DNA from 2 places in the Soehngenia saccharolytica DSM 12858 genome. Region 1 is predicted to be linked to the other one. Evidence: riboswitches for the same ligand, from Rfam matches in the RefSeq annotation. Region 1 holds a riboswitch; the other holds the start of a gene.

Evidence for each region. A riboswitch is a leader RNA that binds a small molecule or an ion and turns the genes downstream of it on or off. The one in region 1 is predicted to bind cyclic di-GMP.
Region 2: linked by a shared signal. The riboswitch ahead of BO51_RS05425 (transglutaminase-like domain-containing protein) and the one ahead of flgB (flagellar basal body rod protein FlgB) in region 1 are both predicted to bind cyclic di-GMP.

Annotation. Positions count from the first base shown of each region.
Region 1 covers NZ_JCANTN010000010.1:29,526-40,740, reverse strand. The annotation lists gene flgM (flagellar biosynthesis anti-sigma factor FlgM) at 1-228, shown strand, start outside; gene BO51_RS04355 (hypothetical protein) at 221-586, shown strand; gene flgK (flagellar hook-associated protein FlgK) at 596-1,924, shown strand; gene flgL (flagellar hook-associated protein FlgL) at 1,928-2,824, shown strand; gene fliW (flagellar assembly protein FliW) at 2,831-3,283, shown strand; gene csrA (carbon storage regulator CsrA) at 3,283-3,513, shown strand; gene BO51_RS04330 (flagellar protein FlaG) at 3,519-3,917, shown strand; gene fliD (flagellar filament capping protein FliD) at 3,923-5,305, shown strand; gene fliS (flagellar export chaperone FliS) at 5,323-5,685, shown strand; gene BO51_RS04315 (hypothetical protein) at 5,682-6,023, shown strand; cyclic di-GMP riboswitch class I at 6,157-6,233, shown strand; gene flgB (flagellar basal body rod protein FlgB) at 6,284-6,664, shown strand; gene flgC (flagellar basal body rod protein FlgC) at 6,678-7,112, shown strand; gene fliE (flagellar hook-basal body complex protein FliE) at 7,124-7,411, shown strand; gene fliF (flagellar basal-body MS-ring/collar protein FliF) at 7,431-8,969, shown strand; gene fliG (flagellar motor switch protein FliG) at 8,977-9,984, shown strand; gene BO51_RS04285 (FliH/SctL family protein) at 9,968-10,723, shown strand; gene fliI (flagellar protein export ATPase FliI) at 10,727-11,215, shown strand, end outside.
Region 2 covers NZ_JCANTN010000014.1:23,131-34,345, reverse strand. The annotation lists gene BO51_RS05445 (ATP-dependent Clp protease ATP-binding subunit) at 1-2,271, opposite strand, end outside; gene BO51_RS05440 (protein arginine kinase) at 2,285-3,301, opposite strand; gene BO51_RS05435 (UvrB/UvrC motif-containing protein) at 3,285-3,788, opposite strand; gene BO51_RS05430 (CtsR family transcriptional regulator) at 3,798-4,259, opposite strand; gene BO51_RS05425 (transglutaminase-like domain-containing protein) at 4,327-5,106, opposite strand; cyclic di-GMP riboswitch class I at 5,120-5,193, opposite strand; gene fusA (elongation factor G) at 5,316-7,385, opposite strand; gene BO51_RS05415 (YfcE family phosphodiesterase) at 7,542-8,024, opposite strand; gene rdgB (RdgB/HAM1 family non-canonical purine NTP pyrophosphatase) at 8,002-8,619, opposite strand; gene rph (ribonuclease PH) at 8,616-9,356, opposite strand; gene BO51_RS05400 (DUF2179 domain-containing protein) at 9,420-9,941, opposite strand; gene BO51_RS05395 (N-acetylmuramoyl-L-alanine amidase) at 9,992-11,215, opposite strand, start outside.

The sequences.
Region 1 (11,215 bases):
AATGACAAGGAAGAAAGAATCTCAAAAAGTGTCAATATAGAAATTTCAGACTCTGCAAAGAAACTGACAAGCAGGATAAACATGATGTCCAATGTCGACTATAGTGAAAAAGTAGAGAGAATTAGAAAGCAGATATTGGAAGGAGCATATAAAGTAGAGCCAGAGAAGATAGCTGAAAAAATAATTTCAGCTATGGAAAAACAGAAAGAAAGTGAAATCAATGAATAATTTTAAAGAAATGATGAATACTTTGGAAAGCCTTAAAAAAATTCTATTGATTGAAAAAGATGCACTAATCCATGATGATGGAGGAGTCCTTGAATCCATAATAGAAGAAAAAACTAAAAAATTAGATGAACTTAATTTGTTAGATATGAACAATATTGATATAAATGAAAACATGAGGAAGTTGTTTGCCGAAGTTATCGAGCTTCAAAAAACCAATCAAATGTTAACTGAACAAGCATTGAGCTATGAGAAAAACATTATGGAGAGTATTGCCAAAGTCTTATCGAAAGGCAATACCTACAAGAAAAATGGATTAGAAAAAAACGATTTATCTACATTTATTGACCAAACGGTATAGGAGGAGAACATGTCTGGTATATTTGGAACTTTAAACACAGCGACAAAAGGACTATTAGCTCAGCAAACTGCACTACACACTGCTAGCCACAACATCTCAAACGCAAACACAGAGGGTTTTTCAAGACAGAGAGTACAAATGCAAGCTGATTTATCATATACACTTGCGGGGGTAGGACAACTAGGAACAGGTGTAAAAATGGAAAGCGTTGTTAGAATGGTGGATGATTATGTCAATAAACAAATAAGAAATGAAAATAGCGCATATGAACAATACAATGTCAAATCACAAACATTAGATCAACTAGAGATAATTTTAAACGAACCTTCAACAACAGGCATAAATTTTAATTTAAATGAAATGTTTAATGCATGGCAAGAACTAAGTAAAAATCCAGAAAGCTTAAGCGCTAAGACAATTGTTGTTGAAAAATCAAAAGCACTTGTCGAAACAATAAACCACATAGCCAACCAAATAGAATCATTGAAAATAGAGACAAATGATCAAATAGAAAAGAATATTTTGGATTTCAATTCTACAGTTGAAAAAATAGATGCTTTAAATAAGCAGATATTTAATATATCTGTCAAAGGTGAAGTGCCAAACGATTTACTTGACCAAAGAGATCTATTATTAAAAGATCTATCAGGTATAGCTAAGGTAAACGTTAATTACGACGAATTCGGCAGGGCAAAAATTGACATAGATGGAAAAGTAGTTTTAGTTGAAAACAACAAGAATAAACTAGATAAAAATTCTGATGGGAATATATTGATTGGGGCTGACATCATAACAGTAGTACCAAGTGGAAAGATAAAGGGATACTTAGAGAGCATAGATGTATTAGTAGATGTTGAAAAGCAACTTGATGATTTTGCAAATTTGATGGCTACTAAAGTTAATGCTATTCATAATACAGGCAATGACATATTTGATTATTTCGATTCAGCTAAAACCATTAAGATTAATCCGGCTATTGACAAGAACAATTCATTAATTGCACCAGGGTATACTCCAGAAAAGGGCGATGGAGAAAGAGCTTTAGACATATCAAAATTAAGGAATAAAATACTTACAGATGGCTCAACAATACCTAGCAAATACAACGATATAGTTACTAGAGTTGGCATATCCAAACAGCAATCAGATAATATAGTTTCAAATCAAGAGGTGTTGTTAAATCAACTCGTACTAAAAAGAGAGTCGACTTCGGGAGTATCGATAGACGAAGAAGTAACGAATGTCTTAAAATATCAAAAGGCATACGAAGCTAACGCCAAAGTAATATCTGTGTTAAATGATATGCTTGATGTGCTTATTAACAGGACTGGGGTGTAATAATTGAGAATAACAAATTCTACCTTAACAACTAATTATTTGAGAAATTTAAATAAAAATTTAGAGTCCATGCAAAAACTTCAAAACCAGCTATCTTCAGGCAAAGTAGTCACAAGACCTTCTGAAGATCCCCTATTGGTTTCTAAGATAATGGATTTAAGAAACACTATATCTACTAATGAGCAATACAATGCGACTATCAATGATAGCATAGGCTGGGTAGACACACAAGACGGCGCTTTGCAAGGAGCAACCTCAACCATTCAAAGGATTAGAGAGCTAATTATATATGGAGCCAATGGAACTTTATCCAATGATGATAGAAATGCGATAACAGAAGAGGTAAAAGTAAAAATTGGGGAATTAGCAGACGTATTGAATACAAATTTTGACGGCAGGTATATCTTCTCGGGGACAAAGACAACAGACAAACCATTCGATAATGCTTTGACATATCAAGGGAACAATAATAACATAAAGAGGGAAATCTCAACTGGAGTTGAAGTGGATTTAGCAGTCAATGGAGAAGAATTTACTACTATCAATAAGGGGCAGCCTGATGAACAACAGTTGGGAAGCCTGTTAAAAAACATTGTAAATGCTTTAGAAAATGGAGAAACCGAATCTCTATCAGGCAATCTTCTTGGCGATTTAGACAAACATATAGACAATTTATTAAGCTTCAGGTCTAAAATAGGTTCCATTTCAAATAGGCTGGATGCAGCCAAAGAGAGAAATGAAACAGAAAACTTGAATTTGAAGAATCTTTTATCACAAAGAGAAGACATAGACTTAGCGCAAAAATATACAGAAGCGAACACTCTCAATTCCGTATACCTAGCTTCATTGTCGATTGGAGCAAAAATATTACAACCAAGTTTACTTGATTATTTAAGGTGAATAAAAATGGAAAAATTAAAAATTGGAACTAAATATCTAGGCGAATTAGAAATTGAAAATGAGTACATTATAAACTTTCCGAATGGAATATTAGGGTTCGAGAATAGCAATCGGTTTGTGTTAATAGACTTTCCAGGCAATTCCCTATTTAAATTTCTACAGGATGTTGACAATGCAAATGTTTCTTTTATATTGATAAATCCTTGGGATTTTTTTGAAGACTATGAGATAGATATACCTGATAAAGAACTTGATACTATTGACTTAAATCCACAAATTGAAAACACTTTAGAGGTCTATTCAATAGTAACATTAGGTAAAAATTTAGAAGAGAGTACTGCGAATCTACTAGCTCCTGTGATTATAAATATTAAATCTAAAATAGGCAAGCAATATGTATTGACTTATACTTCCTATTCAACAAAGCATAAGTTAATGGTTAAGGGAGCTGGTGAGTGATGCTAGTACTAAACAGAAAAATTGGAGAAGGAATTGTAATAGGGAACAACATAGAGATTAAAATATTAGATGTACAGGAAAACAGAGTTAAAATTGGCATCGAGGCTCCAAGACAAATTAATATTTTGAGGAAAGAAGTATATGAAGAAATAGCAAACGAGAACAAAAAATCATTGGAAATTGATTTAGATTTGAATGAATTACTAATAGATAATTTTAAATCGGAGTGATTCTTATGGTAAATCCAATAAAACAAGTAATGAAGCCAAATGAAATTGTAAAAACTGAAAGAATAAGCGACAAAGATAGCATAAAAAAGGGAACTAGCACAATTGACAGTACATCATTTAACAAAGAAATAAAAATAAAAACTGAAATCGAAGCAAATCTAGATAATACTAGAGCGTATGATCCAAAAAAACTTTTTGAAGCGGTTGACGAAGCTAATAAGTATTTGTTTAAAGATAGCGATCATTTTGAATTTAAAGTTCATGAAAGAACAGGGAGAATAATGGTAAAACTTGTGGATAACGAGTCGGATAAAGTAATCAAAGAGATTCCACCAGAAAAAATACTTGACTTGGTAGCTAGCATTTGGGATCTAGTTGGGATACTTGTAGATGAAAGGGGTTGATGAGAGTGGCATCTAGCATAAATTTTCTAGGAACATATTCGGGAATAGATCAAACGTCGATCGATAAACTTATGGAAGCAGAAAGAATTCCATTGACTAAATTAACTGACAAGAAAACCACAATAACAAACAAGCAAAATGCTTGGAAAGACATTAATACAAGACTAAATTCACTTTTTGAAAAATTAAAGGTATTGCAAGATGCAAATACATTTACTTCTAAAAAGTCGTTATCAACTAATGATAATATTGTGACTATGAGCCCAAATAGCAAAGCAATAGCAGGCAGTTACAAGATCAATGTAGCTTCTTTAGCAACATCTACAAATATAATTGGAGGCAAAGTATTAGCTGAAGGACAAAAAATTACTGATGAGCTTCATTTAAATGGAATAATTACTTTGAAAAATCATGAAGGAATTGAAAAGGAAATAGAAATTAAAGATGGCTACAGCTTAAAGACTATAACTAACGAGATCAATTTGAATACAAATACAACAGGAATTAGTTCGAGCATTATAGATGGAAGAATTATATTAAGCGATGTAAAAACGGGGAACAGAAATATTGAAGTGTTTGGAGCCGAAGAATTGTTAGAAGCTCTAAAGCTGGGCACAGAAAAAATAGTAAATCAAGGTACTAATGCTAAATTTACTGTAAATGGAATTGAAGTTGAAAGATCAACAAACGAAATAACAGATGTTATTGAAAATGTAACAATTAATTTAAAGAAGATGCATCAAAGTTCTTCTGAATATGAAACAATAAATATTACAAATGACAACGATAAAATTGCCAGTGCGGTAAAAGATTTTATAGATCAATACAATTCTACCATGCAGTTTATCGAAGAAAAAATAGCAGCAGGAAATCCTGAAGTTGCAAATTCAAGAGGAGTACTTGCGGGCGATTCATCCCTACAAATGCTTCATTCAACACTTAGGAGGATGGTAACATCTTCAATTCAGAACCCAAATACTACAATTAAAGATATATCTCAACTTGGCATTTCAACTACAGATAAATCAGGAGTATTGAAATTTGATCAATCTAAATTATTGGATAATTTAAGCCAAAATCCAGAGAATGTTATTAATTTCTTTTCTTCAGAATTAAATGGCAGTAAAGTTGGATTCGCTCCTAAATTAAACAACTATATTGATTCATATATATCCAAATCAAACGGGGTTGTAAAAAATAAGACTGAGAGCTTTGAAAGATCTCTAAAAGATATAAATAGGCAAATTGAAGTTTTTAACAAGAGAATGGAGAAAAAACAAGAGTACTATACAAATATGTTTTCAAAATTAGATACAGCAATGATGCAGGCTGAAGATCAGATGAACTGGCTTACAACACAGCTGAGTGCTTTTAGCACTAGTAAATAGTTTAGTGGGGTGTTATTATGAATCAAGCTCAAGCATATAATGCATATAAGGAAAACGAAGTGTATACAGCTTCAAAAACAAAGTTGGTTGTAATGCTATATGATGGAGCTATAAAAAATCTTAAATTAGCAGAAATAGCTATTAATGAGAAAAATATAGAAAAAACCAACGAATGTATAAAAAAATCCCAAGATATTCTAATTGAATTCATGAACACTTTAAATTTTGAACAGGGCGGAAAGATTGCAGAAGATTTGTACAAGTTGTATGATTATCTTTATTTTAGGCTCGTGAGAGCAAACATCGATAAAGACATTGACGCCATTAGAGAAGTTAAGAGGTTTTTGGAAGAGCTTAGAGATGCGTGGGCTCAGTTATGATTGACAAGGATAATAGAATAAAATTATTGGAAAAAATTATCGAGAATTTAAATAATTGGGATGGAAATATTGAATCAGCCATAGACTTAGCTGAAAAAAACAACGAAATATTGGAAGAAATTAGACAAAATAATACAATCGAAAACGTTGATAGTTCACTTTATGAAAAGAAACTTATAGAAGCCATTGAGCAGTTACGGGATTTTATTTCTTCGTTGAATTCTAGCAGAGATTTGCTTCTTGAAGAAAACAAGCAGTTGAATCTGAAGGACAAGGTTTTGAAGAACTATATAACACAAGTAGATGACACAGTATTTATTGACAAAGATATATTGTAATGCCAAGGTAAAAACTTGGCTTTTTTTATTTTTATGTTGCTTTTTTGTGCATACCGTGATATTATTACAGTAAATTTGTAACACAATTGTACCAAAAACAACATAATTGTAACATGGGATGGAGTACAACTTTTTTTCGAAATGGCACACCTATCGCAAGGTAGGGTCGCAAAGCTATAGGGCCTTTGTATGAGGCAGCCAGTTATCGAAGAAAAAAGTTTTTTTGTACCTAAAATTAACCTAGGATGGGGAGGATAAAAATGAGTGATATTAGTTACCAACTTATCAAAAAAGGATTAGATGTTTCTTCTCTCAGACAGAAAACCATATCAAGCAACATCGCCAATGCTAATACCCCAAATTATAAAGTAAATAAAGTTGAATTTGAAGAACACCTTCAAAAAGCGATTAAAGGAGTTAGTTTAATTAAGACAGATGGACTTCATTTCGGTGCCAGCAAGGCGAGTGATGTGGAACCGATTGTTAAAAAAAGAACAAACACAATGTATAACGACAATGGCAACAATGTTGATATTGACCTAGAGATGACAGAACTAGCCGCGAATGAAATCTATTACAGTGCGCTTACTCAGATAATAAATGCAAAATTATCTAGTTTGAATTATGTAATAAACAGGTAAAGGGGAATAAGATATGAGCATATTTAAGTCAATGCAGATAAATGCAAGTGGATTGTCATTGGAAAGACTAAAAATGGATATTATTTCTACTAATATTGCAAATATAAATACTACTCGGACTGAAAATGGAGAAGCGTATAGGAGAAAAGTAGTCACATTTAGCGAAAACCTAGAAAAAGAAATCAATAGGACTACTGGCACAGCAAAAAAAGTTAGCAGTGGTGTTAAAGTAGACGGTATAGAAGAAGACCAAAGCGAACTAAGACTTGTCTATGACCCAACACACCCAGATGCTGATGAAAATGGATATGTTCAGATGCCGAATGTAAATATGGTCGATGAAATGGTTGCTTTGATAAACACTCAAAGAGCATATGAAGCAAATGTGACCTGTTTAAATGCAAATAAAGCAATTCTAAAAAAAGCTTTAGATATCTCGAAAGGTTAAGGAGGAGTATCATGGAAATAAATAAGGTAGGATTATCAAGCATTAAACCTGTAAATACAAAGCTAAACAACGAAACAGGGGTTGATTTCAAAGATATAATGAATGAACAACTAGAAAAATTAAACAATAAGCAAGTGGAGGCTGACAATTACATAAATGACCTTATAAGTGGAGAAAATGTAGATTTACACCAAGTCATGATAGCAACGGAAGAGGCAAGGCTCTCTCTTGAGTTAGCAGTTCAGATTAGAAATAAAGTTGTAGAAGCTTATAAAGAACTCAATAATATGCAACTATAAGTTAAAGGAGAAGCTTTAAATGGACGGTGTAAAATCAGCATTTAGCAATGTCAAAAGCGGATGGGAAAAGATTGACAAAAAAAAGAAAAACAGAATGTTAGCAACAATTATAATTATTGCTGCTGTTGTAATTGGGTTGACTTATTTTACCAACAAAGTTACTTATCAGATTTTATTTACAAACATGGAACTAGATGATGCAGGTGCCATTGTAAATGACCTTAAGTCAAAAAATATAAAATACAAAGTCGCAGATGGTGGATCAACTATATTGATAGATGAGGATTATATAGACACATATAGAATGGATTTGGCAATGAATGGCATGCTGCCAGAGAATTCGATCGGATTTGAGATATTTGACAGCACTAGCATGATGATGACTGAAGAGGACAGGCAGATAATGTATCAAAGAGCAGTTACTGGAGAACTGCAAAGAAGCATAATGTCATTGGATGCTATAAGCAATGCAAAAGTACACTTGGTTTTACCTCAAAAAACTATTTTTGAAGCTGAAGAAAAGGAAGGTTCTGCTTCTATTATAATTGATGTTAAGCCGACTAAAAAAGTCACCGAGGAAATGATTAGAGGAATAGCGGCATTAGTATCTGGCGCAGTTGATAATATTCCAATAGAAAACATTCAAGTTATCGATTCATCAGGCGTATTGCTAAGTTCATTTTTAGCCGATGATGGAACTAGCATTGGGACATCAAATTTAATCAGCAAACAACAAGAAATAAGGAGGCAATTTGAGAAAGAATTAGAAAATAAGCTTAATTCTCTACTTGGCAGCGCATTTGGAGCTAATAAAATAAAAGTATCAGTTTTTGCCGACTTGGATTTTGATTCTTCAGAAAGCACTATAATAGAATACCGAAATCCGGTTGTAAGAAGTGAGCAAGTAGATGTAAGCGGAAACAACATAGATATTCAAAATGCCACAGGTGGAAATATAAATGACAATATAAGCAATGTAGTTCAAGGTGTAGATGGTGAAAACTCAACTTATTCAAAAGTTACAAATAATGAATTGACTACAGAAACCACATCTATTATAAGAGCACCTGGGAAAATAAACAAGATTAGTACATCTGTTATATACGATGGACAGTTAAGCCAAGCTAATATTTCAAATATACAGAATATTATTGCAACGGCAATTGGATTTAATGGCGAGCGTGGAGATTTAATAAATGTGGTTGGAATTGAGTTTAATAAAGATTTAAGCGAGGATATCCCTGCTGAAGAAAATATTAGCAATGGTTTCATTAAGGATAACTTGCCTCTTGTCATAGGAATAGGAGCTGGAGCGCTTATATTTATTGTTGGGATTGTTATTATGATTAGTAGAAGAAATAGAAAAGAAGACAAAGAATTCCAAGAAAAGCTAACAAATGGGGTAACTGTTGAGGACACAATAAAAGTAATGCAAGAAAATGAATTCAAGGAAAAGATAGAAGTGCCAGATGACAATAGAGGTAAAATGGCGCAAAATTATGCAAAAGAGAATCCTGAATTAGCGGCAGAACTGATTAAAGCATGGTTAAGGGAGTAGATGGTAGATGAAAAATCCTAGGAAGGGAACAACAAAAGCAGCTATATTTCTTATATCTCTAGGACCTGAAGTGTCATCTCAGGTATTGAAGCTATTACCAGACAATATGATACAACAAGTAACTTACGAGATAGCAAATATTGATTATGTAGAGCCAGGAGAAAGAGACAAAGTTATCGATGAATTCATAGATATGGCATCTGCTAGAAAATTTGTGCTGGATGGAGGTATAGACTACGCTAAAAATCTTTTGACGAAAGCCTTAGGAGTTCAAAAAGCTAAGGAAGTAATAGATGTTTTATATCAATATAAACAGATTGAAAAACCATTTTCAATAGCAAGACGTGCAGATCCACAACAGTTGACAAATCTATTAATAAACGAGCATCCACAAACTACAGCTTTAATTTTATGTTATATGCAACCTGACAAAGCAGCAACAGTATTATCTCAATTTCCAGTTGATTTACAAGCAGATATTGCACAAAGAATAGCGACAATAAATAGAACTTCTCCGCAAGTAATTAAGAGAATTGAGAAAGTTATGGAAGAAAAATTCTCGGGACTTATAGACAATGAACAAGAAACTATTGGTGGAGTAAAGACATTAGTGGAGATTTTAAATTCTGTTGATAGAAATACAGAGAAAAACATAATTTCTTCATTGGAAGTAGAAGAACCAGAATTAGCAGAGGCTGTCAAGTCTAGCCTGTTTGTATTTGAGGATATAGTAAACTTAGACAAGAACTCTATCCAAAGAATTTTGAGAGAAGTAAGCAATGAAGATTTAGCACTGGCATTAAAGGGCGCATCAGAAAAAGTCACGAGCATTGTTTTTGCAAATATCTCTCAAAGAGCCGCGGAAATGTTAAAAGAGGATATCCAGTTTATGGGTCCAGTAAGGTTATCGACAGTCGAAGAAGCTCAAAGAAAAATTGTCAATATAATAAGACGGCTTGAAGAAGCTGGTGAAGTTGTTATTGCAAGAGGAGATCAAGATGGAATCATCGTATAGAGTCATAAAAAAACATGAAGTTAAGTTGGATTACGATACAGTTGAAGTAAAAGAAGTGAACATGAAAAAAATAGATATCGATACAAATAAAGAAAACTTGGATGTTAATGAAATTAAAGAACAACAGGATGATGAATTAAAAGAAGCTATTTCTATAAAACAAAGGATAATAGAGGAAGCAGAAGCTGAAAGAGACTATATTTTAAAAAAAACAAGTGAAGAGATAGAGAATATTAAAAGAAACGCTGTACAAGAGGGCTATAATAAAGGCTTTCAACAAGGCTATATTGAGGGACAAGAAAAAGCAATTAAAGAATCTGGGAGCATTAAATTAAGCGCAGTTAACCTTTTAAAAAGTGCTGAAAAAGAAAGAGAGGAGTTTCTTTTAAATTTCAAAGAAGAAATAATTAATTTAGCAGCCACAATTGCAGAAAAAATAGCTAATATTGCCATTGATACTTCTGACGAGAATATCTTAAATGTAATTTATCCAATAATTGAAGAAATAGAAAGTGAAACAAATGTAATAATAACTGTTAATCCAAGTAAATATGAACTATTAAAAAAGAATTTGCCAAAATTAAAAGAAAGACATAAACAGTTGAATTTCATAATTTTGAAAGATTCAGACATTGAAAACAACGGCTGTATCATAGAGTCTGGCAATAAAATCATTGATGCGCAGTTTAGAAATCAAATACTCTCAATTGTCAACGACTTAATTAATTCAGGTGATTAGAATATGAAAATGGATTTTGACAATTTGAATAGAAAAGTTAAAGATAAACAGCATTACTTAATAATGGGAAAAGTTACTGAAGTCATAGGGTTAATAATCAAGGTAGAAGGCATAGAGGCTTTTATTGGAGAAGTTTGTGAAATTATAATAAGATCAACAAAAGCCATTGTGCTTGCAGAAGTTGTTGGGTTTAAAGATGATTGTGTATTGCTCATGCCTTTAGATGAAACGAGTGGGATTGGACCAGGATGTTTAGTTAAACCTACTGGGAAAAGATTAAACATTAAAATAAGTGATGACTTATTAGGGCATACTATTGATGGACTTGGAAGGCCACTAGATCGAAAATTAAAAGTAAACGGTGAATTTTACAATGTTGATAGAGAACCACCCAATCCTTTTGACAGAAGAAGGATTTCTACCATAATGAGTACTGGAGTTAAAGCAATAGATGGAATATTGACTTGTGGTGAAGGGCAGAGAGTAGGCATA
Region 2 (11,215 bases), on a different contig from region 1:
AAATCCTTGTTTTGCAATATACCTCTTTGTGTCTTCTGAAATTTTTATCTTTACGCCTAATTTGCTTAATCTTTCTTCCAATTCTTTAACCATCAAATCAACTATTGCGTAAATTTGATCTTCTTCAAGCCCGTGGAATACTATTACTTCATCTATTCTATTTAAGAATTCAGGTCTAAATGTTTGTTTTAGCTCTTCGGTTATTATTTCTTTCATCTTTTCATATTCTTTTTTATCTGATTCTTCTCCTGTTGAGAATCCAAGAATATTTTGTTTTTTAATAGATGTTGCTCCTACATTTGATGTCATTATGATAACTGTGTTTTTAAAATCGACAGTTCTTCCTTTAGAATCAGTCAATCTGCCTTCGTCGAGTATTTGCAGAAGCATATTGAATACATCAGGATGTGCTTTTTCTATTTCATCAAACAAAACTACTGAATAAGGTTTTCTTCTCACGGCTTCAGTGAGTTGTCCACCTTCTTCGTATCCAACATATCCTGGAGGAGATCCAACTAGCCTAGAAACAGAGTGTTTCTCCATATATTCACTCATATCTATTCTTATCATAGCATCTTCGTCGCCAAATAGAGCTTGTGCCAATGCTTTTGCTAGATAAGTCTTCCCTACACCTGTAGGCCCAACAAATATAAAGCTACCTATTGGTTTATTAGGATCTTTTAAGCCCACTCTAGCTCTTCTAACTGCTCTTGAAACAGCTTCAACCGCTTGGTCTTGTCCTACTACTTTCTTGTGAAGTTCTTTTTCCAAGTTTAATAATCTTTCACTTTCCTCAGTTGACATATTTGTCACTGGTACCCCAGTCCATTGGGATACTATCTCTGCTATTTCATTGTATCCTACAACTAGGTTGGTTTCATGTCTCTTCTTTTCCCATTGGATTTTCTTGCTTTCCATTTCTTCTTTTATCGTCTTTTCTTCATCTCTTATCCTTGCTGCTTTTTCGAAGTTTTGTGTGTTTATAGCCTCTTCTTTCTCATGTTGCAATTCTTCAAGCCTATTTTCTAATGTCTTTAATTCCAATGGAGCAACATAGTTGTTAACTCTTAACTTAGACGCTGCTTCGTCGATCAAATCAATCGCCTTATCTGGTAAAAATCTATCTGTAATATATCTATATGAGAGTTCAGCGGCTGCTTGTATAGCTTCATCAGTGATCTTTACACCGTGATGAGCTTCGTATCTATCTCTTAAACCCTGAAGTATTTTAATTGTATCCTGAACACTTGGTTCTTCAACCATTATAGGTTGTAATCTTCTTTCCAATGCTGAATCTTTTTCAATATATTTTCTATACTCATCGATTGTTGTAGCTCCGATTATTTGAAGTTCTCCTCTTGCGAGAGTTGGTTTCAATATATTTGATGCATCTATTGCGCCTTCAGCAGCTCCTGCGCCGACAATTGTATGAAGCTCATCTATGAATAGTATAACATCTCCAGCTTCTTTTAATTCTTTCATGACAGCTTTTAATCGTTCTTCAAATTCTCCTCTGTATTTTGCTCCAGCGATGAGTCCAGGTAAATCTAGTGTCAATATTCTCTTATTCTTTATCACATCTGGAACATTTCCCTCAACTATCTTTTGAGCTAAGCCTTCAATTATTGCAGTCTTACCAACTCCAGGTTCACCAATTAGCACGGGATTATTTTTAGTCCTTCTGCTTAAAACTTGAATTACTCTTTCTATTTCCTTAGATCTGCCTATGACAGGATCAATCTCTCCATTTTCGGCCATTTTATTTAAATCAACGGTGTATTTTTCAAGATTTGGTGTTTCCTTCTCCTCTTCAGCGCCCTTATTGTAGTTCGATGGATCTGTTATCTTTGTGACAATTCTTTGAGCCAACTTCTGAGGATCTACTCCTAGCCTTTTCAAAATTGTCGTTGCAATCCCTTCGCCTTCTACTATCAATGCCAATAAAATATGCTCAGTTCCAACATAATTATGCCCTAAATTTCTAGCTTCTTGAAAAGATAATTCAAACACCCTCTTTGTCCTTGGAGTGTATCCTAATACTTCAGCGCCTTCTTCCCCCATACCTACTATAGTGTATACTTCACTTCTGATCTTGTCTAAAGTAACTCCAAATTCTTTTAAAGTTGTAGCAGCAAGTCCTTGATCTTCTGCCATCAACCCTAGCAATAAATGCTCTGTGCCTATATAATTGTGATTAAATTTCTTAGCTTCTTCTTGTGCCAATAATATGGCTTTCTGCGCACTTTCGGTAAATCTTCCATTCATTCCCATATGATAACCTCCATTATCTAAAGTATTCTCTAATTATATTGGCTCTCAAAATATCTCTTTCAGTTCTATTCATAGCTTTATTGGATTTATTTTGAATGTTGCCTGGTTTTATGTCTAACATCAATTTGATTAAATTCTCATATTTTTCGCTTTCTATTAAGCCTAAGTCATATCCTAGCTTTACAATCGATATCTGCTCCATTGCTTCATTAGATGTGATCATTCTAGCATTTTGTAAAATTCCAAGTGCTCTATAAACTTTATCCTCGAGTTCAAGTCTTTTGTTTTCCAATATAAAATTCCTTGTGTTTTGCTCTCTGTTTCTTATCTCTGTAGCTATTTCATCAATTTTTTTGATTATCTCTGATTCGGTTTCCCCTAGTGTCAGTTGGTTTGAAACTTGATACAAATGGCCTACAGCTTCAGTTCCTTCTCCATATATGCCTCTTATCGTCAGTCCAATTCTCTTTAAAGCATCCATAAGGCCCATAATATATCCCGTAATTGTCATTGCTGGCAAATGAAGCATCACAGATGCTCTTAATCCAGTTCCTACATTCGTAGGACAAGATGTTAAATATCCATATTCAGCGTGAAATGCATAATCCAATTTTGATTCAAGCAAGTCATCTATATTTTCACATTCTTCCCATGCTTCATTTAGTCTTAATCCTGGAAAAAGTGTTTGCAATCTCAAATGGTCTTCTTCGTTGATCATTATAGTAGCTTTTTCATCATCTCTTAAATAAAAAGCGCTCTTACCTGTTTGCTCGACTAAACCCGGACTGATTAGATGGTCTTCCATAAATCTCATTCTGTCACGTGGTTCTAATTGCTCAAGATTATAAAACTTATACTCTCCATTAGGAAAAACATCTTCTACGGCATCTCTTATTTTATTCAGAGTGTTTTCAGCTTCTTCCTTGGAAGAGTATAGCGGGAAAGTATCATTTTTTAAATTCCTTGCAAGTCTTATGCGCGAGCTGATTACAACAGGGTCGTGCTGATTATCATTAATCCATTTTGTCATTTTTATCACTCCCGCTAGCTAGCTCTAATTTGCTCTTCAAATCTTTTATTTCGTCTCTCAGTAGTGCAGCTTTCTCATACTCTTCATTCTTGACAGCTTTGTCGAGCTCAGCTGTTAATTTATCTATATCCATTTCCATTTTCAACAGCGGATATGCTCTTTTCGGCATTTTACCATTGTGTTTAGTATGCCCATGTATACCCTTTATTATATTCTTTAAATCATCACCAAATGCATCGTAACATTCTGAGCAGCCTAATTTACCAGTAGATCTAAATTTTTCATAGCTTAATCCGCAATTTGGACATGTTACATCAGGTGCTGAGTAAATGCTGCTAAATAATTTATGAAGTGGAAATTTATTGATTAAATCTTCTTTATACCCAGCTGCACAAATCTCGCACAGATGATGTTCTTCGACTTTTCCATTAATCACAGACTTATAATGTATCTTTGCTTCTCTCTTATTGCATGATTCACAAATCATATTATCCCTCTATTCTACAAGTATTAATATTATGTTTTTTAAAATACTAGCTCTCAATCTATTTCTGACATTTACTTCTGTTTCAAAAGCTCTATCACTAATCGCTGCTTTAATTATATTTGCTTCCTTCTTTGATATAAGACCCTCTTCACAAAATGTTTTTATGATATCATTTGCCTTAGCTTCTGTTATCGAATCGCCAATTAAATCATTTAATATATGCTCAAAGTTAAAACCATTATTCTCATTTAAATCAACCTTTACTATTTTTATATACCCACCGCCGCCTCTTTTACTCTCAATATAATAACCTTTATACGGTGTAAATCTTGTGTCTAATACATAATTTATTTGAGAAGGGGTGCAATTAAAATAGTTAGCTAATTCATTTCTTTGAATTTCAACAACTCCATTCATTTCATCAATCAAGTTTTTAATGAATTCTTCTATGACATTACTTAAACCTGCCATGATAGTCTCCCTCCTGACTTTGACTTTCTTTGTCTTTTGTATTGAAAAATTAAGCCTTTCGGCTTAATTAATACTCTCTAACTTTATTGTAGTCTAAATCCGACTTAAACATTGAAACCTTAAGCCTCTTGCTAACATATGCACTGTCATATGTAGTATCGACGACTTGCCATTTACCATCTAGATAAACTTCATTCCATGCATGGTAATTTTTAAGATCATTTTTGTATCCTTTGACAAGTTTGCAAGGAATACCCTCTGATCTAAGGATAGCCGCAAACAGTGCGGAATAATCATAGCATATGCCTTTTTTTTCACTCATTATTGTGCTTAAATCAGGAACATAATCATCTGGCAAATTCTTTATTTTTACTTTATCGTATTTAATGTTCTTTACTATATAATCATAAGCAGCTTTTACTTTTTCCTCATCTGTAGTTTTGTCGACAACTATTTCTTTTGCTAGAGCAAGAAGTTCTTCATTGCCTTCCCAAATTACAGGTTGGGATGATGAAAGATAAACATTTTCAGGTTCTTCATTAATATTTAAATATACTTTATTGAGAACACTGTATCTATTTCCCTCTATATTTCTTAATAGCTTGACTTCATAAGTTCCTTTGCCGAATTGAATTGGCAAATATTCAGTTTGGTTCTTTAAACTATAATAATACTTGTTATTGCCATATTGAACCATCAATCTCATTCCATTGCCGTATTCATTTGATTCAACCTTTATTCTATTTTCCAAAACAGTTAGGTTGAAATCTGAGCTCGCTGAAACCACCCCGTAAAAGTTAAAAATTATAAATAAGCACACAAACATACAAACGAGCTTTTTATACACAGTAAACTCTCCTTTCGGTAACTGGCTGCCTTTTAAGGCCCTATAGCTTTGCGTCCCTATCTTTCAATAGGTTTGCCTTTATCGTTTGACAGTTTACAAAACAAAAACTCTTTTGTAATTGTCACAGTAATTATACCACAATTTATATAATTAAATCAATTATTTTTTATTTATATTAATGAAAGAAAAAAGGTGGGAATTCCCACCTTTTAATGATTCTCTTTTTCTTTTTTTGCTTGTTCAATTATTTTTTCTGCTATCATTGCAGGGACTTCTTCATATCTTGCAAATTCCATTGTAAAACTTCCCCTAGCTTGAGTCATAGCTCTTAAGTCAATAGCGTACTCAAACATCTCAGCATGAGGTGCTTCAGCGACAATCTTTTGACTGCCGTCTGGGAGTTGTTCCATCCCTAGAATTCTTCCTCTCCTCTTGTTCATGTCTCCCATTACATCGCCCATGTATTCTTCTGGGATTACTATTTCCACTCTGACTATAGGCTCTAATAAAACAGGTTTTGCTGCTTCCATCCCTTTTTTGAACGCCAATGAAGCCGCTATTTTAAATGCCATTTCGTTAGAATCAACTTCGTGATAGGATCCATCATATAGTACAGCTTTTATATTAACAACAGGATATCCAGCTAAAACTCCGTGCTCCAAAGATTCTCTTATACCTTTTTCTACTGCTGGCCAGAAATTTCTTGGTACAGAACCTCCAAATATTTCTTCAGCGAATACAAATTCTTCTTCACATGGCTCAAACCTCATATGAACATCGCCATATTGCCCAGCTCCACCGGATTGTTTCTTATGTTTGCCTTGAACAGATGCGGTTCCCTTTATAGTTTCTCTATAAGCAATCTTAGGGTTAGTTAATACGACATCTACTCCAAAATTTTGTTTTAGCTTATCTACTATAACTGCTAATTGGACATTTCCTTGACCTCCAATCAGCAATTGCTTGGTTTCCGAATTTCTCTGTATGACAAATGTAGGATCTTCTTCCATTAATTTTGCTAATGAAGCTGAAATTTTTTCTTCATCGCCTTTATTTTTAGGGTCTATTGCCATGAACAGTGTAGGCTGAGGATAACTAATTGTTTCGTATACTATAGGATTATTCTTATCACATAATGTATCTCCTGTTTGAGTAGAGTTTAGCTTTGAAGTTGCACCAATGTCACCCGCAATAATTTCAGTAGCTTCGATTTGGTTTTTGCCTCTTAAAAAGAACAGTCCTCCCAACTTCTCGCTCTTCTCCTTTGTAGAGTTGAATACTTCAGTATCTTTTGTGATTTTCCCTGACAGTACTTTAAAAATAGAGATTTTCCCGACAAATGGGTCTGCGATTGTCTTAAATACTATAGCAGAGAAAGGTTCATTTACATCTATCTTTCTCACAATCTCTTTGTCATTCCATCTTCCTGTTACACTTTCCAAATCTGCAGGGGAAGGCATGAATTTAATGATTAAATCCATCAAAAAGTCCGCCCCTATTGTTTTTTCCGCTGACCCTAATATGAGTGGTACCAAATCAGTTGATTTGACGGCTGATTTTATCCCTTTTTCTATTTCTTCAGGGGTAAAGTCTCCACCATCAAAGTATTTTTCCATTAAAGCTTCGTCTGTTTCTGCTATTTTTTCTTTGATTTTTTCTTTGATTTCTTCTACTCTTTCCATTTGATCATCTGTAAGTTCTACTTCTTTTCTAGTTTTTCCAGAGTATTCATATGCCTTTTCATCTATTACGCTGACAAAGCCTTTGAAATTTTCAGCTTCACCAATGGGAAATGCAAAAGGTACAATTTTGTCTCCAAAAGTAGATTGTAAATCTTCAACTAATTTATCAAAGTTGATGTTTTCTTTATCCATCTTATTTACAAAAATCAGTCTAGGTGTCTTATATTTTTCTACGTTTTTCCAAGCTTTCTCAGTACCTACTTCTATCCCAGATGATGCATCTACTAACAATACCGAGCTCTCAGACGCCCTTTTGGCACCATACATTTCACCAATAAAGTCAAAATATCCAGGTGTGTCAAGTAAATTTATTTTTATATTATTCCACTCAACTGGAATTACAGAAGTAGCTATTGATACTTTTCTTGCTATTTCTTGTTTATCAAAATCTGACATTGTGTTTCCTTCTGTTACTTTCCCTTGTCTAGTTGTAACTCCTGCTTGAAATAGGAGAGCTTCAGTTAGTGTTGTCTTGCCATTGCTACTGTGTCCCAATAAAGATACATTTCTAATCTTGTCTGTTGAATACGATTTCAACATGCATTCCCCCTAACTAGAATTTTATTTAAAAGTAAACTACTTTTTAAATCAAAACACAAATCAAATAATTCCACGCTTTTAAATTATAACACGAATTTTCTAATTAATCAAAATATAATTTTTGTGAGTTTTCTAAAAATTATGCCTATGACTTCATTTTGAAATATTTCTTATATCAGCCCAAATATGTTCATTTGTTACATCCAATACTGCAAAAGTCTTTTTATAATCTCCCCCTCTTGGGAAAGTTGGACTACCAGGATTTAAAAATAGAATGTCTTCTAATCTATCTATTGATGCAATATGTGTATGGCCAAAAAATGCTGACTCAGCGCCTTCTTTCTCAGCCAATGCCATGAGTTGTCTTAAGTCTAATTTTACGTTTTCTTTATGGCCGTGCACTAAGATCATTCTATGTCCAAGCATCTCCACAATTAGTTTATCTGGATAATTTGCATAAAAATCGCCGTTGCCTCGAACAATGTATTTTTCAGCAATGTTTAATCTCTTTGCTATTTCTTCGCCATCTTCTACATTGTCTCCTAAAAAAAACAACGCATCAAAATTCTCATTTGCTACTGTTTTTACCAATGGTGATATTCTTCTATGGGTATCACTTGCCACAAGTATTTTCATTTTCATCACCTAATAATTTGATTAAAATTTCTCTTAAGTTTTCAATCGCTTTTCTTCTGTGGCTTATTTCATTTTTCTGTTTGCTGCCCAATTCTGCAAATGTTTTATCAAAACCATCTGGCTGGAAAATAGGGTCGTATCCAAATCCATTTTCTCCTCTTACTGTTGTCAATACCTTTCCAAAGCATCTGCCTGAAGCAATAAATTCTTTTTTATCCTCTGTGATTAAGCAAATAACAGTTTCAAAATACGCATTACTTTCTTCTCCATTTAATTTTTTTAAAAGCAATTCCACATTTTTCTTATCGTTGCCATCTTCCCCTGCGTACCTTGAAGAATATACGCCTGGCTCTCCATTTAGTTTTTCTACAAAAAGCCCTGTATCATCAGCTACAACTAGATAATCAGTGTACTTTGATATTTCTCTTGCTTTTTTCAAGCTGTTATCGATGAGTGTTTCTCCATCCTCAATTACCTTTAAATCTTCTAAGCCTATTTCATCTTTTGATAAAATCTCTATTGGTAAATCGCTTAAAATATCTTTTATTTCATTGACTTTGTTTTTATTATCTGTTGCTAATACCAATTTTCTCATTCTTTTTCACCTATATATTTATTTATATCTCCGAATATGCTCTTTTCTAATTCAATAATTTCATTGTTCCCTTTTGTAGCTAAATCTAAAAGCTCATTCAATTCATTCCTTGAGAATGATTTGCTTTCTCCAGTTCCTTGTATTTCAACAAATTCGCCCTTGCCTGTCATTACAACATTCATGTCAACCAAAGCTTTAAAGTCTTCTTCATAGCACAAATCCAATACCGGCCCATTCTCTATTATGCCTACGCTTACTGCAGCTAAATAGTCTGTTATTGGAAACTTTTCTTCATTGTTTTTAAACTGTTTATACAATGCATCTACCATGGCAATATATGCCCCTGTAATTGAAGCAGTTCTTGTCCCTCCATCAGCTTGTATAACATCGCAATCTATCCATACAGTTCTCTCACCAAGCTTCTTTAAGTCAACTATATTTCTTAAAGATCTCCCTATCAGCCTCTGAATTTCTTGATTTCTACCATCAATTTTACCTTTTACGGAATCTCTAACTTTTCTTACGGCTGTGCTAGCTGGTATCATCGAGTATTCGCTTGTTATCCAACCAGTACCACTGTTTTTTAAGAATATTGGCACCTTCTCTTCTATCATTGCAGTACATATAACTTTTGTATTTCCCACCTCGATTAATACAGATCCGTATGGATGCATTAAATAATCTCTAGTGATTTTTATTTTCCTCATTTCATCATTATTTCTATTGTCAATTCTCAAATTTATCTCTCCTCATTATTAAAATTATAATCATATTAAAAAATAAACCTCCAATAAGGAGATTTATTTTTTAATTACGTTAAAGTATCCACCTCTTATAGGGCTTATGTTGTTTACTGTTAAAAACGCATCTTTATCGATATTTTCAACGATTTCTCTTAGCTTTCTTAAATCTTTTCTGTTTAGTACAACATTAAATATTTCTCTGCTCCCCTTTAATCCTTCTCCTACAAGAACTGTCACTCCAAATCCATTAGCTCTTAATGCTTCTAGAAGTTCGTCTTTAGTATTTTCTCCAGGAATAATCTGTGCAGAGAGATTTCCTAATGCTATTTTGTTTTCTATTGTTATACCTACATAATTTCCCGCAGCGAACCCAAGGCAGTAAGCAAGTAAATTCAAAGGATTGTCTAAACTGTTTACAACTTTTCCAAGCACTGTAACATAAACTCCAACCTCGAAAAAGCCAATCGCAGCAGCTTGAATTTTTCTACCCTGGACAACCATAAGAGTTCTCACAGTAGAAAGCGAAACATCTAAAACCCTAGCAAAAAAAATGAGTGCATATCCCAAAAAAGCTCCCAATATTTAAATCTCCTTTCAATTAATAAAGGGAAGGTTTCCCTTCCCTTATTTTAATACTGTTTTAAATATTGTTCAACCCCATTTGCAATGCCTTGCACAACTTTTTCTTGGAATGGGTCTTGAATCAGTTTTTGAGCATCATCTGGATTAGTTAAAAATGCAGTTTCTATCAATACTGCAGGCATATTAGTCAGCCTCAATACTACCAAGTCTGATCTTTTCTTTATGCCTCTTGAATTAATTCCTGTTGCACTTACGATTGAGTCATGAATGGATTTTGCAAAAGGATATTGGTCAATTGTTTTATAGCTGCTTTCTGTTGCAGGGCAGTAAAGAACTTCCAGCCCATTTACTGAATTTAAAAGAGTCGAATTGCAGTGTATGCTAATAAACAAATCGGCGTTGATATTGTTGGCAATTTTAGGCCTTTCATATAAGTCTATATAAGTGTCTGTGCTTCTTGTCATAATGACATTGTATCCCTTTTGCTTTAACGCATTCTCTAATTTAAGTGCTATGGATAAATTTATGTCCTTTTCTTTAAACCCTAAAATAGATAGAGCACCAGGGTCTTTTCCACCATGCCCAGCATCAATTACTATTGTCTTTCCTGATGGATTTGTAGGAATAGTATTTTCTGATCTCGCATTGAGCTTAAAGAAAGAACTAGTTGAATCTACGTTGTAATTGATCTTTCTGTTAAAATTTATTATGATAATAGCTGTATTTTGGGTTTTCTCAATTTCTATAGTATTAATAAAGTTATCATTGATATTGTATTTCCCTGTGGGTATATCTACCAATCCATTTTCGAACGAGAGTATCAATTGATTGTTTACATCTATATAATCGGTTATTACACCGCTTGATGCAATTGCAGGTATGCTCAAATCAAAAGAAGAAGCATCAGTTTTATATGCGATATAATTAAACAATGTGTTCTCTGGTACTAAATAAAGTTTATCATCTTTAGTGACTATATTTACCTTTGGATTTACTCCTGAGTTTATATCCAACACAACTCTCACTATTTTATCATCAGGAGAATAACTTGAATCAGGCGTAAATTGAGAAACCCTAACCGAATTAATAAATCCAAGTTTGTAGTCAAATGTTTGATATAAGTTTCCTAATAACGTTGAATCCTTTATGTCCAATACATATCTTGTAGGATTTTCTAATAAAAAGCTTTTGTAATCTTTCCCATTTATTCCTTTAATTACAACTGCCTCTTTACCATCTATAAAGCCCAAGCTAATGTCTGATATATTATT